DNA from 3 places in the Planococcus plakortidis genome. Region 3 is predicted to be linked to each of the others. Evidence: riboswitches for the same ligand, from Rfam matches in the RefSeq annotation. Region 3 holds a riboswitch; each other region holds the start of a gene.

Region 1 (3,273 bases), 610 kb from region 3:
GTGACATCTTCCCGGCTTCTTTGGAAGCCATCCAGGAATGCCAGTGTGCCAAGCCCACCGGCCCCGATGATGCCTGCCATGGCCGTGTAGCCCACTAAAGCAATGGCAGTAACGGTGATTCCAGAGATCAATGCCGGTTTGGATTCCGGCAACAAGACTTTACGGATGATTGTCCAAGTCGTCGCTCCCATCGAACGAGCCGCCTCGATGACGCCTTTGTCAATTTCTTTCAAGGCAATCAATACCATGCGTGCATAGAAGGGGGCAGCGCCGATGATCAATGCCGGCAGCGCCGCATTCGGCCCCCGGATCGACCCGATCATGAATTTCGTGAACGGGATCAACAAGATGATCAGGATGATGAACGGAATTGAACGGAAAATATTGACGAATGCGCCAGTCAGCCAATTGACGATCTTGTTGGCCCATAATTGATGGGGGCGGTCAGGAATAAAATGACCCGAGCACGAGCCCGATAATGAATGTAAAAAGTGTGGACATTGCCGTCATGTAAATCGTTTCCAATGTCGCTTCCCACATATCCTGCCAGTCAACGTTCGGGAATAAAGTTTCAAGCATCGCCCATCACCTCCGTCTGTACATCATGGGCACCGAGGAAGGCTAACGCCTTCGCGGTTTCATCCGCTGCGCCTTTCAATTGAAGGATCAGCGTCCCGTATGCCCCGCGCTGGGTGTGGGAGATATTGCCGTGGACGATATTGACTTCCACCGCATGCTCGCGGATCAGCTGGGTCAGGATCGGCTGCTCTGCCTGGTCCCCGACGAAGATCAATTTGACCAATTGCCCTTCCGGATATTGTTCACGTAAATGACGGACAGTCTCTGCCGAATCTTCCGTCTCGGTCACTTGGGCGACAAAGCGCTTCGTGATGTCTTCCTTTGGATGCTGGAAGACATTCAGCACTTCGCCAAGCTCGACGACGCGCCCGCCTTCCATAACAGCTACGCGGTGGCAAATCTTCCGGATAACGTGCATTTCGTGGGTGATCAGCACGATCGTCAAGCCGAGGCGTTTATTGATATCGACCAGCAAATCCAAAATCGCATCGGTCGTTTGCGGGTCGAGCGCCGATGTCGCCTCATCGCAAAGTAAGACTTCCGGGTCATTGGCGAGCGCCCGGGCGATACCGACGCGCTGCTTCTGCCCGCCGGATAGCTGAGAAGGGTACGCATTCTCGCGCCCTTCCAAGCCAACCAATTCAATCAATTCCGCTGAACGTTTGCGGCGCTCTTCTTTTTCCACTCCCGCGATCTCGAGTGGGAATTCGATGTTTTCACGGACTGTCCGTGACCATAGCAAATTGAAATGCTGGAAGATCATGCTGACCTTCTGGCGGGCTTTCCGGAGCTTAGGTCCCGAAATCGCCGTGATGTTCTGGCCGTTGATCTCAACGGAACCTTCGCTCGGCTTTTCCAGGCCATTCAGCAGGCGGATCAAAGTACTTTTCCCCGCTCCACTATAGCCGATGATGCCAAAAATCTCGCCTGCCGGCACTGTCAAATCGACATGGTCGACAGCCGTCAAGCGTGCTTTGCCGGTGTCGAATACTTTCGTCAATCCTTTTAACTCAATCATGGTTGGGCACTCTCCTAAATCTTTTGCTAATAAAAAAGCCTTCCTGCTCAGATAAGCAGAAAGGCGCATGTGTAAACACAATAAACCGTTCTCTCATCTTTCAAAGTTTCCACTTTGAGTGACTTGGCACCATTTCATTTTCATGACGGTTGCCGGGCTTCATCGGGCACTTCCCTCCACCTCTCTTTATAAGAGTTACGCTATTAAGTTAATTTCAGAAATTAAATTTATCATGGCTGGCTGTATTCGTCAACCGATTTCAATTTCTCATACAAATGCGGCACAGATTGGAAAGCATAGATCTTGTCCGTCACTTTGCCGTCCCGTGAAATCAGCAGGCATGGCACACTTTCGACTTCATAAAGTTCCGCGACTTCCTGTACATAATTCAAATTGGCTTTGCCCATCGGAAGTTCTGGCATAAGTTCCGCCACTACTCCAAGCATCTTGCTGGCCACTTGGCAGGTACCACACATCGGCGTGTACAGATAATAAGCTGAAACAGGCTGTGTATTTTTTTCCTTGAGCCATTCTTTATGTGTCCATTCGTTCATTCTAGTCATTCCCTGCAACTGGATTTAAGACCCGCACATCTGCCGCGATCAGCACGTCGAGAAGCTTCCGTAGCGGCGTTGTCGCCACTTCTTTATAACTCCGGTCGATATGGAAATGGCGGGCTTCCGGAAACTCGCGCTTGATGAGCTTGCGCAGTTTATCGCCGGAAGCGTCCGCATCGACCAGGATGATGATGTCCTGCCCTTCGAACGGCAGCAGCATTTCCTCGAGTCTTGTAGCACTAACTGTACCATTTGTGCAAAGAATCGTCACGGGTTCTGCAATCAATGGCGCTATCCGGGTTTTGTCGCTGATACCTTCAACCACTATCACTTTTTCCATGCCTAATCCCTCCAGGAAACGATATATGAAAAAAAAGCGCCAAAAAGAGGCGCTTTCAGAACTTACTCATTTGTCATTTCTTTGTATTCGTCAGCTGACATCAATGCATTGACCTCATCTTCGGAAGGGGCTTCCACAACGACCATCCACGCTTTTTCGTAAGGTGATTCGTTGACGAATTCCGGGCTGTCTTCAAGCTCGGTATTGACTTCGACGATTTTCCCGCTGATCGGCGCATACAATTCCGATACCGTTTTAACGGACTCCACGCTGCCGAATGGCTCGTCTTTCTTCAGCTCGTCGCCGACTTGCGGAAGCTCGACAAATACGATGTCTCCAAGTTCATCTTGCGCGAAATGAGTGATGCCGATCCGTGCCTTGCCGTCTTCGACCTTGACCCATTCGTGTTCTTTTGAATAGCGAAGCTCTTGTGGTGTGCTCATCCAAACCCCTCCAAATATGTAATTGACTCAATTTCAGTTTGCCACAACCAAGGATGAAAAACAAGATGACAAACTTGTCAGCTCCATGTATTTGCGTAAGTGTCTTCCTTGAAGCCGAGCGTCGCTTGCGATCCGTCCCATGCGAGCGGGCGCTTGATGAGCATGCCGTCAGATGCGAGCAATTCGTATTGTTCATCTGCTGGCATTTCCGGCAGCTTGTCCTTCAATTCGAGCTCGCGGTATTTCTTGCCGCTCGTATTGAAAAACTTCTTCAGTTCGATGCCGCTCGTTTCGTGGATTTCTTTCAGCTGTGCAGCGGATGGCGGGTTTTGCGAG
Region 2 (3,273 bases), 630 kb from region 3:
TTCCATAAAGATGACGCGGTCTGAAATTTCCCGCGCGAAACTCAATTCATGGGTTACGATGAACATTGTTTTGCCGGTGTCCGCGACGCGGCGGATGGTGGCCAATACTTCATCGACCAGTTCCGGGTCCAGAGAAGACGTCGGTTCGTCGAATAATAGCACTTCCGGGTCCAAAGCGAGCGCACGGGCGATGCCGACGCGCTGCTGCTGGCCGCCGGACAATTGCGCAGGGTAATGGCTCAGTTTATTCGATAAGCCGACCTGCTCGAGCATCTCGATGCCTTTTTTGTCAGCGGCGTCTTTTTTCATCCGCTTGACGCTCGTCAACCCGACGGAGACATTTTGCAGCACCGTCAGATTCTTGAACAAATTATATTGCTGAAACACCATACCTGTGGCGGTCCGGAGCGCGAAGATTTCTTTTTTCTTAGCGGCCGCCGCATCCACCCGCTTGCCGCCGATTTCCACGATGCCGCTCGTTGGCTCTTCTAAAAAATTGATGCAGCGCAACAGCGTCGATTTCCCGGAACCGCTTGGCCCGAGAACCGCCACCACTTCACCTTTCTCGACGCTTAAATCAATCCCTTTCAAAACATGCTGGCGGTCGTAATATTTATGCAAGTTCTCCAATTTGATCATCAGGCAATCCCTCTTTCATATCTGCGTGCACGTTTCTCGATCTTCACCAATAAGCGCTCGACGGCAATGCATAAGATCCAATAGACGATCGAGACGGCGATATACACTTCAAAGAACGCCAAGCCGCGGGAGCCGAGGATTTTTGCCTGCCCCATGATATCGATGACGCCGATGATAAACACGAGCGAAGTGTCTTTGATCGTGCTGATGAACATATTGCCGAGATTCGGGATCGCTACTGTCAAGGCCTGCGGGAAGACGATCTTCAGCATCATCTGCACAGGCGTCATGCCGATCGCTTTGGCGGCTTCGAACTGCCCGCGGTCGACCGATTCGATCGCCGAACGGATCGTCTCGGATAAATACGCGCCCAAATTGATGGAAAAGGCCATCAAGGCATAGAATTCCGGAGCGATGCTATTGACGTCTGCCGACTGAAGCCATCCGTATTCACTCTGGAGAAAATAAATGATTTTCGGAATCCCGTAAAACACCAGGTAAATCTGCACCAATAACGGCGTGCCCCGGATAAAGGAAATATAGATCGACGTGATGACACTGAGCACAGGCACTTTGTAGATTTTGATTAATGCCGCAGCCACACCGATGACCAGACTCAATAGCAGCGAGCCGACTGCTATGCCGATCGTGACCGGCAGCCTGGAAATAATGGCAGGAAAGCTCTCGATCAAGAAATTCAAGTCCAGTAAATTTTCCATTGTCTCTGTCCTTCCGTTAGCTTATTCAGGGATGTAGTCGCCGCCGGTCCATTTCTCGGACAGTTCGGACAAAGTGCCATTTTCTTTCAACTGTTTCAAGATCGGGTCGATCAAAGCTTTCAACTCTTCGCCTTTTTCTTCGTCTTTCAAGACGATGCCCATATCGTCATTGACCAAAGGCTGCCCGACAATTTCCACGCCGAGTTCATTCTTTTCCAGTACTGCGTTCATCATGATCGGGTCATTGACGTATGCGTCGACGCGGCCGTTCTGCACATCCTGCAGAATTTCCGATGGGTTGCCGCTTTCACTGTATTTCAATTCGATCGGCTCATCGGCCGTCTCATTGTATTCCTCAAGCAATAAGGTATAGGAATCGCCTGCCAACGCCCCGACCGCTTTGCCTTCCAAATCTTCAATCGTTTGAATATCTTCACGGCCTTCCTTCACTGCAATGACCGTTTCCGCTGCGAAATACGATTCATCGGTGAACAAATACTTTTCCTGGCGTTCCGGCGTTTTCGCTACTTGGTCAGCGATGGCCTGGATTTTATTCGACTCGAGTGCAAGGAACATGCTGTCCCACGGCACCGCGACGTATTCGAACGTATAGCCGTCCAATTGTTCATCGACGGCTTTCATCATGTCCACGTCATAGCCCGTCAATTGATTGGCGTCATCCGCAAAAGCGAAAGGCGGGTAATCATTTTGCGTCCCGACGCGGATCACTTGCTCTCCATCAGCATTTGCCGTCTCTTCCGATGAACAGCCGGCAAGTGTTCCGGCAAGACCTACTAAACAGGCAGTTGCGAATACATAAGCGTTTCTTTTCATAATTCAAGCTCCTTTGGTTGTGTAATTTTTTTATGATAGGGCTGGACTTTCCGCCTTGTGTAGAGCGCCTGCCCTGCTTTTGGATGCAAAAAAGCCTCTTTCAATAGGAAAGAGGCTTCGACCAATTTCTTATCTCTCAGAATGAATACATCCTGCAGGAATTAGCACCTCTCATGGATATGATGGTTGCTGGACGTCATAGGGCCTGTCCCTCGGTCTCTCTGGATAAGGTATTTAATTTATTTTGCATAATAACGATAGTATTTGAGATGCCTGTTTCTGTCAAACACTTTTTGAAAAAACGACTATTTGTATAAAAATTCACGGCCGAATAGATCAGCCTTGCCACTTTTCCATGTTTGCCTTCTAATTGAGCGACCGTTCATGGCAACCCGCCCACACTCTCCAACAGCAAATAACTTCCTGTAAACAATAAGATGATATATGTGAAAACACGAAAAATTTGCTGGTTGATTTTCGTAAATAATAATTGCCCCAAGTATAGGCCTGCGGCGACAAGAGGAATAGCCCAAAGACTGGAGACCCAAACGGTTTTGTTTGTTCCCGCAAAACTCACTTGTATGATCAAGCTGGCCGAATAAATGAAGAGATAAAACGCCAATGTCGTACTCCGCAATGTCTCTTTATTCGTCTCCGTTCCCGAAAAATACAGCAGAATCGGCGGTCCCGGCATTCCGATGCTGGTCGTCAAGGAACCGGAAATTCCACCGACGAACAGATCCCGCTTATTGTTCCGAGTGATCCGGAACTTCAACATGAGCATAAAGGTCAGCAGCAAAACAAGAAGGCTGACAATGAGTTTCAAGCTATTCAAATCAATCGTCAAGAAGACCGCCATTCCAACAGGCAAGCCAAGTGAACTTCCGACAATGAACCTTTTCAAGACGCCGATATCAACATCTTTCCGAACCTTTGCAATCAATGCGAGCGAAATGAGCAAAGACAAGATCAAATTTATCTGTATGGCCTCAGCCGGCTCAAAGATCAACAAAAGAAATGGTGTCGCCAGAATGGAAAACCCGAAACCGGTGCTTGTCTGGAGAATTGAGGCAATCAGTAT
Region 3 (3,273 bases):
AAAACCGGATCCATCAACTCGAACTCATAGGTGTCACTGTTGACCTTCCCGAGGACTTTTTCGCTATCGTAAAGCTCCAGCATAAACTGTGCCATCTCTTTTGCGGTGTGGAACTTCTGCACATTGTCGCTATAGCTGAAGTCATCAAGCTCCCGCGCCGTTTTCACGAATTCGGTTTCTGTCATGGATGGCGCGAGTATTTTTACTTTCATGAGTGCGCCGTTATCCTGCAGTTCCTGGGCCAGGCCTTCTGTAAATGCGCTCACGTAAAACTTAGTCGCAGCGTATGTAACGGCATTTGGCACGAGTCGGTAACCTAGGTCAGAGGATACGTTGATGAGCTGCGCCCCTTCTTGATCAGCATAGTCATGTGCATAAAGAGTGGAGAGGGTTGTGAGTGCTTCTATATTTACGCGAAGCATCTTTTCCGTTTTATGTACATCTTGTTCAGCAATAGTTGCACTGTTTCCGAAGCCGGCGTTGTTCACAAAGGTTTCGATGTCGTATTCTTTCAGGCTTTCGTACAGCGCGTGGACTTGCTCGCTGTCGGATAGGTCGGTGGGGTTGATGACGACGTCGAGATCGGCGTTCATGTCTTGGATGTTCTCCTTAAGCTTATTGAGTTCAGCTTCCCTTCTTGCTACAAGAATCAGGTTTTTGCCGCGTGCTGCGAAAGCCATGGCCGCTTCATATCCGATTCCTGAGCTGGCGCCTGTGATAACCGTGTACTTCATGTAAATCCCTCCATTGAAATGAATAGATAGCAAGTGTACAGAAACAATGAAACTCTCATGAAAGAATGCTGGCTCTTAAAGTGGAAGAGACAGCAATTTATAAACTAAGGATTTCTTGGAGTACTTGGAATTATAAGAGTTCTTAAATGAAGATTATACACTATTTTCCTGCCGGCAAAGAAACATACAGATTATCTTAGCAAGGAGCAGTACGTGAAAATACTCTTTTCTACTTTAGTGGTGAGGAGTATTCTGATGAAATGATTTCGAAATCCTCTATTGCCATAAAATCAAAGCTCTGCTATTGTATTAATCATATTAAATTACTCGGCATTATCCCGAGTACATAATTTCTTATCCAGAGAAGTGGAGGGACTGGCCCTTTGAAGCTTCGGCAGCGGAACAGATTGGATTCCAATTTGAAACTGTGCCAAATCCAGCAGGTGCGCAAGCGCTTGAGAGATGAGAAGAGCCGGACGGTGAGCCACTCTTCTTTTTTATGAAGAGGGGCTTTTTCTATTGGGCCGAAGTTGATAGCATTTCATTCAAAATAAAAAAGACCAAGGAGAGATGGCAGATGAACAAGCGTTGGGTTGGCATGATCGGGATTTCAAGTGCGTTGTTATTGGCTGGATGCGGCGATAGTGGGGAGGCTTCAGGAGATGATAAGAAAGAGGTGCGTGTCGGCTTTGGCGTCGGGACGTATGAGCAGCAATTCAAGGAAGGGATCTTGCCTATTTTGGAGGAGAAAGGGTATAAAGTGGATACGACGACGTTTTCCCAGAACATGCAGTTGAATCCGGCGATGCAGGAAGGCTCGATCGATGCGAGCATTTTCCAGAGCACGGCGTATATGGAAGGGATCAACGACGAACTCGGCATGGACATGACGGGCATCGCGTTTGTGCCGAGCGCGCCTCAAGGCTTGTATTCGGTGAATCATCAATCGCTCGATGAAGTGCAAGACGGCTCGACTGTCGGTTTGCCGAACGATCCGGTCAACCAGGAACGCGCAGTGCGCATCTTGGAGGAACTCGGGTGGGTGACGGTGTCAGACGATGCAGGCGTGACGGATTTTAATTTGAACGCAGTGGAAAATGCGGATTACGATCTGGACTTGAAAGTATTGGACCCAGCGCAGATTTTGGTGTCGCTTCAGGATATCGACTTCGGCGTCGTCAACGGCAACTACATCGCCAATGCGCCGGACCGCAAGATTACCGACGCCTTGAAAATCGAGAACACGCCGGAACAGCACCGGATTGTGGTGACGATTGAGGAAGAAAATGCGGATACTGAGTGGGCGAAAGATTTGAAGGAAGCTTATGAATCCGAGGAATTCCAGGAATACATCGAGTCGAACGAGCAGTACGACGGCTTTATTTTGACGGAGGAATGGACGCAATAGATAGAAGAAAGGTGAAGACTGATGGATATCACAAAAGCGAAAACATTCGAAGAACGCATGGACATATTGAATGAGACGGTGGCGCCGTTCACGGAGCGGGCTGCGCAAAACGATCTGGAGCGGAAATTCCCGTTTGAGAATTTCAATGAGCTGAAGGCGATCAATTATCCGGCTCTGACGATTCCGAAACAGTACGGCGGAGCGGGCATTTCCTTAGTTGAAATGCTGCGCTATCAGGAAGCGATCAGCCGCGCGGACGGGTCGACGGGTCTGTCGATTGGCTGGCATATGGGCATTGTTCAAGACTTGGGAGAAACGAATAAATGGGATGAAGCCGTGCTCGAGACTTTATTTGACGACATTAAAGCGCGCGGCGCCTTGATCAATAATTGCGCGACGGAAAAGCAGACCGGAAGCCCGACGAGGGGCGGCAAGCCGTCGACCACAGCGAGAAAAGTGGGCGGTTCGTGGGTCATCGATGGGCGCAAGTCGTTCACATCGATGGCGCCGGTGCTGGATTATTTCAATGTGACTGCTGTGATTGAAGAGACCGGGGAAGTGGGTTATTTCCTCGTGCCGCGGTCGGCTGGCGGTATAGCGATCGACGAAACATGGGATAGTGTGGCGATGACCGGCACGGGAAGCCATGATTTGGTGTTGACGAATGTCCGAGTCGAGGAATCGGCGTTGGTCGAGATCAGTGTGCCCGGTAAAAAGCAGCCGGCCGGATGGCTTTTGCATATTCCGGCGTGTTATCTCGGAATCGCTCAGGCTGCGCAGGATTACGCGATTCGTTTTGCGCAAGATTATTCGCCGAACAGTTTGAACGGGCCGATCATCGAGTTGCCGAACGTGAAACAGAAGATCGGCCAAATAGAATTGGAATTGCAGCGGGCGCGGCATTTTCTTTATTCCGTGGCGAAACAATGGGACGAATCGGACGAAGAACAGCGCTCGCAGATGGCTGCGGAACTCGGGGCCGTGAAAGTCGCAGTGACGAATTCAGCTGTCGACATCGTGGATTTGGCGATGCGGGTGGCGGGTGCACACAGCCTGTCGGAAAAATCGCCGTTGCAGCGCTATTACCGCGATGTGCGGGCAGGACTCCACAACCCGCCGATGGAAGATATG

Evidence for each region. A riboswitch is a leader RNA that binds a small molecule or an ion and turns the genes downstream of it on or off. The one in region 3 is predicted to bind S-adenosylmethionine.
Region 1: it holds a riboswitch for S-adenosylmethionine, as region 3 does, so the genes downstream of both, BBI15_RS06000 (methionine ABC transporter ATP-binding protein) here and BBI15_RS03045 (MetQ/NlpA family ABC transporter substrate-binding protein) in region 3, are expected to answer to the same signal.
Region 2: it holds a riboswitch for S-adenosylmethionine, as region 3 does, so the genes downstream of both, BBI15_RS15950 (transporter substrate-binding domain-containing protein) here and BBI15_RS03045 (MetQ/NlpA family ABC transporter substrate-binding protein) in region 3, are expected to answer to the same signal.

Annotation. Positions count from the first base shown of each region.
Region 1 covers NZ_CP016539.2:1,181,662-1,184,934, reverse strand. The annotation lists partial or broken gene BBI15_RS06005 (methionine ABC transporter permease) at 1-579, opposite strand, end outside; gene BBI15_RS06000 (methionine ABC transporter ATP-binding protein) at 572-1,597, opposite strand; SAM riboswitch class I at 1,688-1,792, opposite strand; gene BBI15_RS05995 (thioredoxin family protein) at 1,828-2,151, opposite strand; gene BBI15_RS05990 (ribonuclease M5) at 2,153-2,494, opposite strand; gene gcvH (glycine cleavage system protein GcvH) at 2,557-2,937, opposite strand; gene BBI15_RS05980 (arsenate reductase family protein) at 3,015-3,273, opposite strand, start outside.
Region 2 covers NZ_CP016539.2:3,206,649-3,209,921, forward strand. The annotation lists gene BBI15_RS15940 (amino acid ABC transporter ATP-binding protein) at 1-639, opposite strand, end outside; gene BBI15_RS15945 (amino acid ABC transporter permease) at 639-1,358, opposite strand; gene BBI15_RS15950 (transporter substrate-binding domain-containing protein) at 1,380-2,192, opposite strand; SAM riboswitch class I at 2,319-2,424, opposite strand; gene BBI15_RS15955 (sulfite exporter TauE/SafE family protein) at 2,575-3,273, opposite strand, start outside.
Region 3 covers NZ_CP016539.2:572,982-576,254, forward strand. The annotation lists gene BBI15_RS03040 (SDR family NAD(P)-dependent oxidoreductase) at 1-734, opposite strand, end outside; SAM riboswitch class I at 1,086-1,203, shown strand; gene BBI15_RS03045 (MetQ/NlpA family ABC transporter substrate-binding protein) at 1,312-2,142, shown strand; gene BBI15_RS03050 (acyl-CoA dehydrogenase family protein) at 2,164-3,273, shown strand, end outside.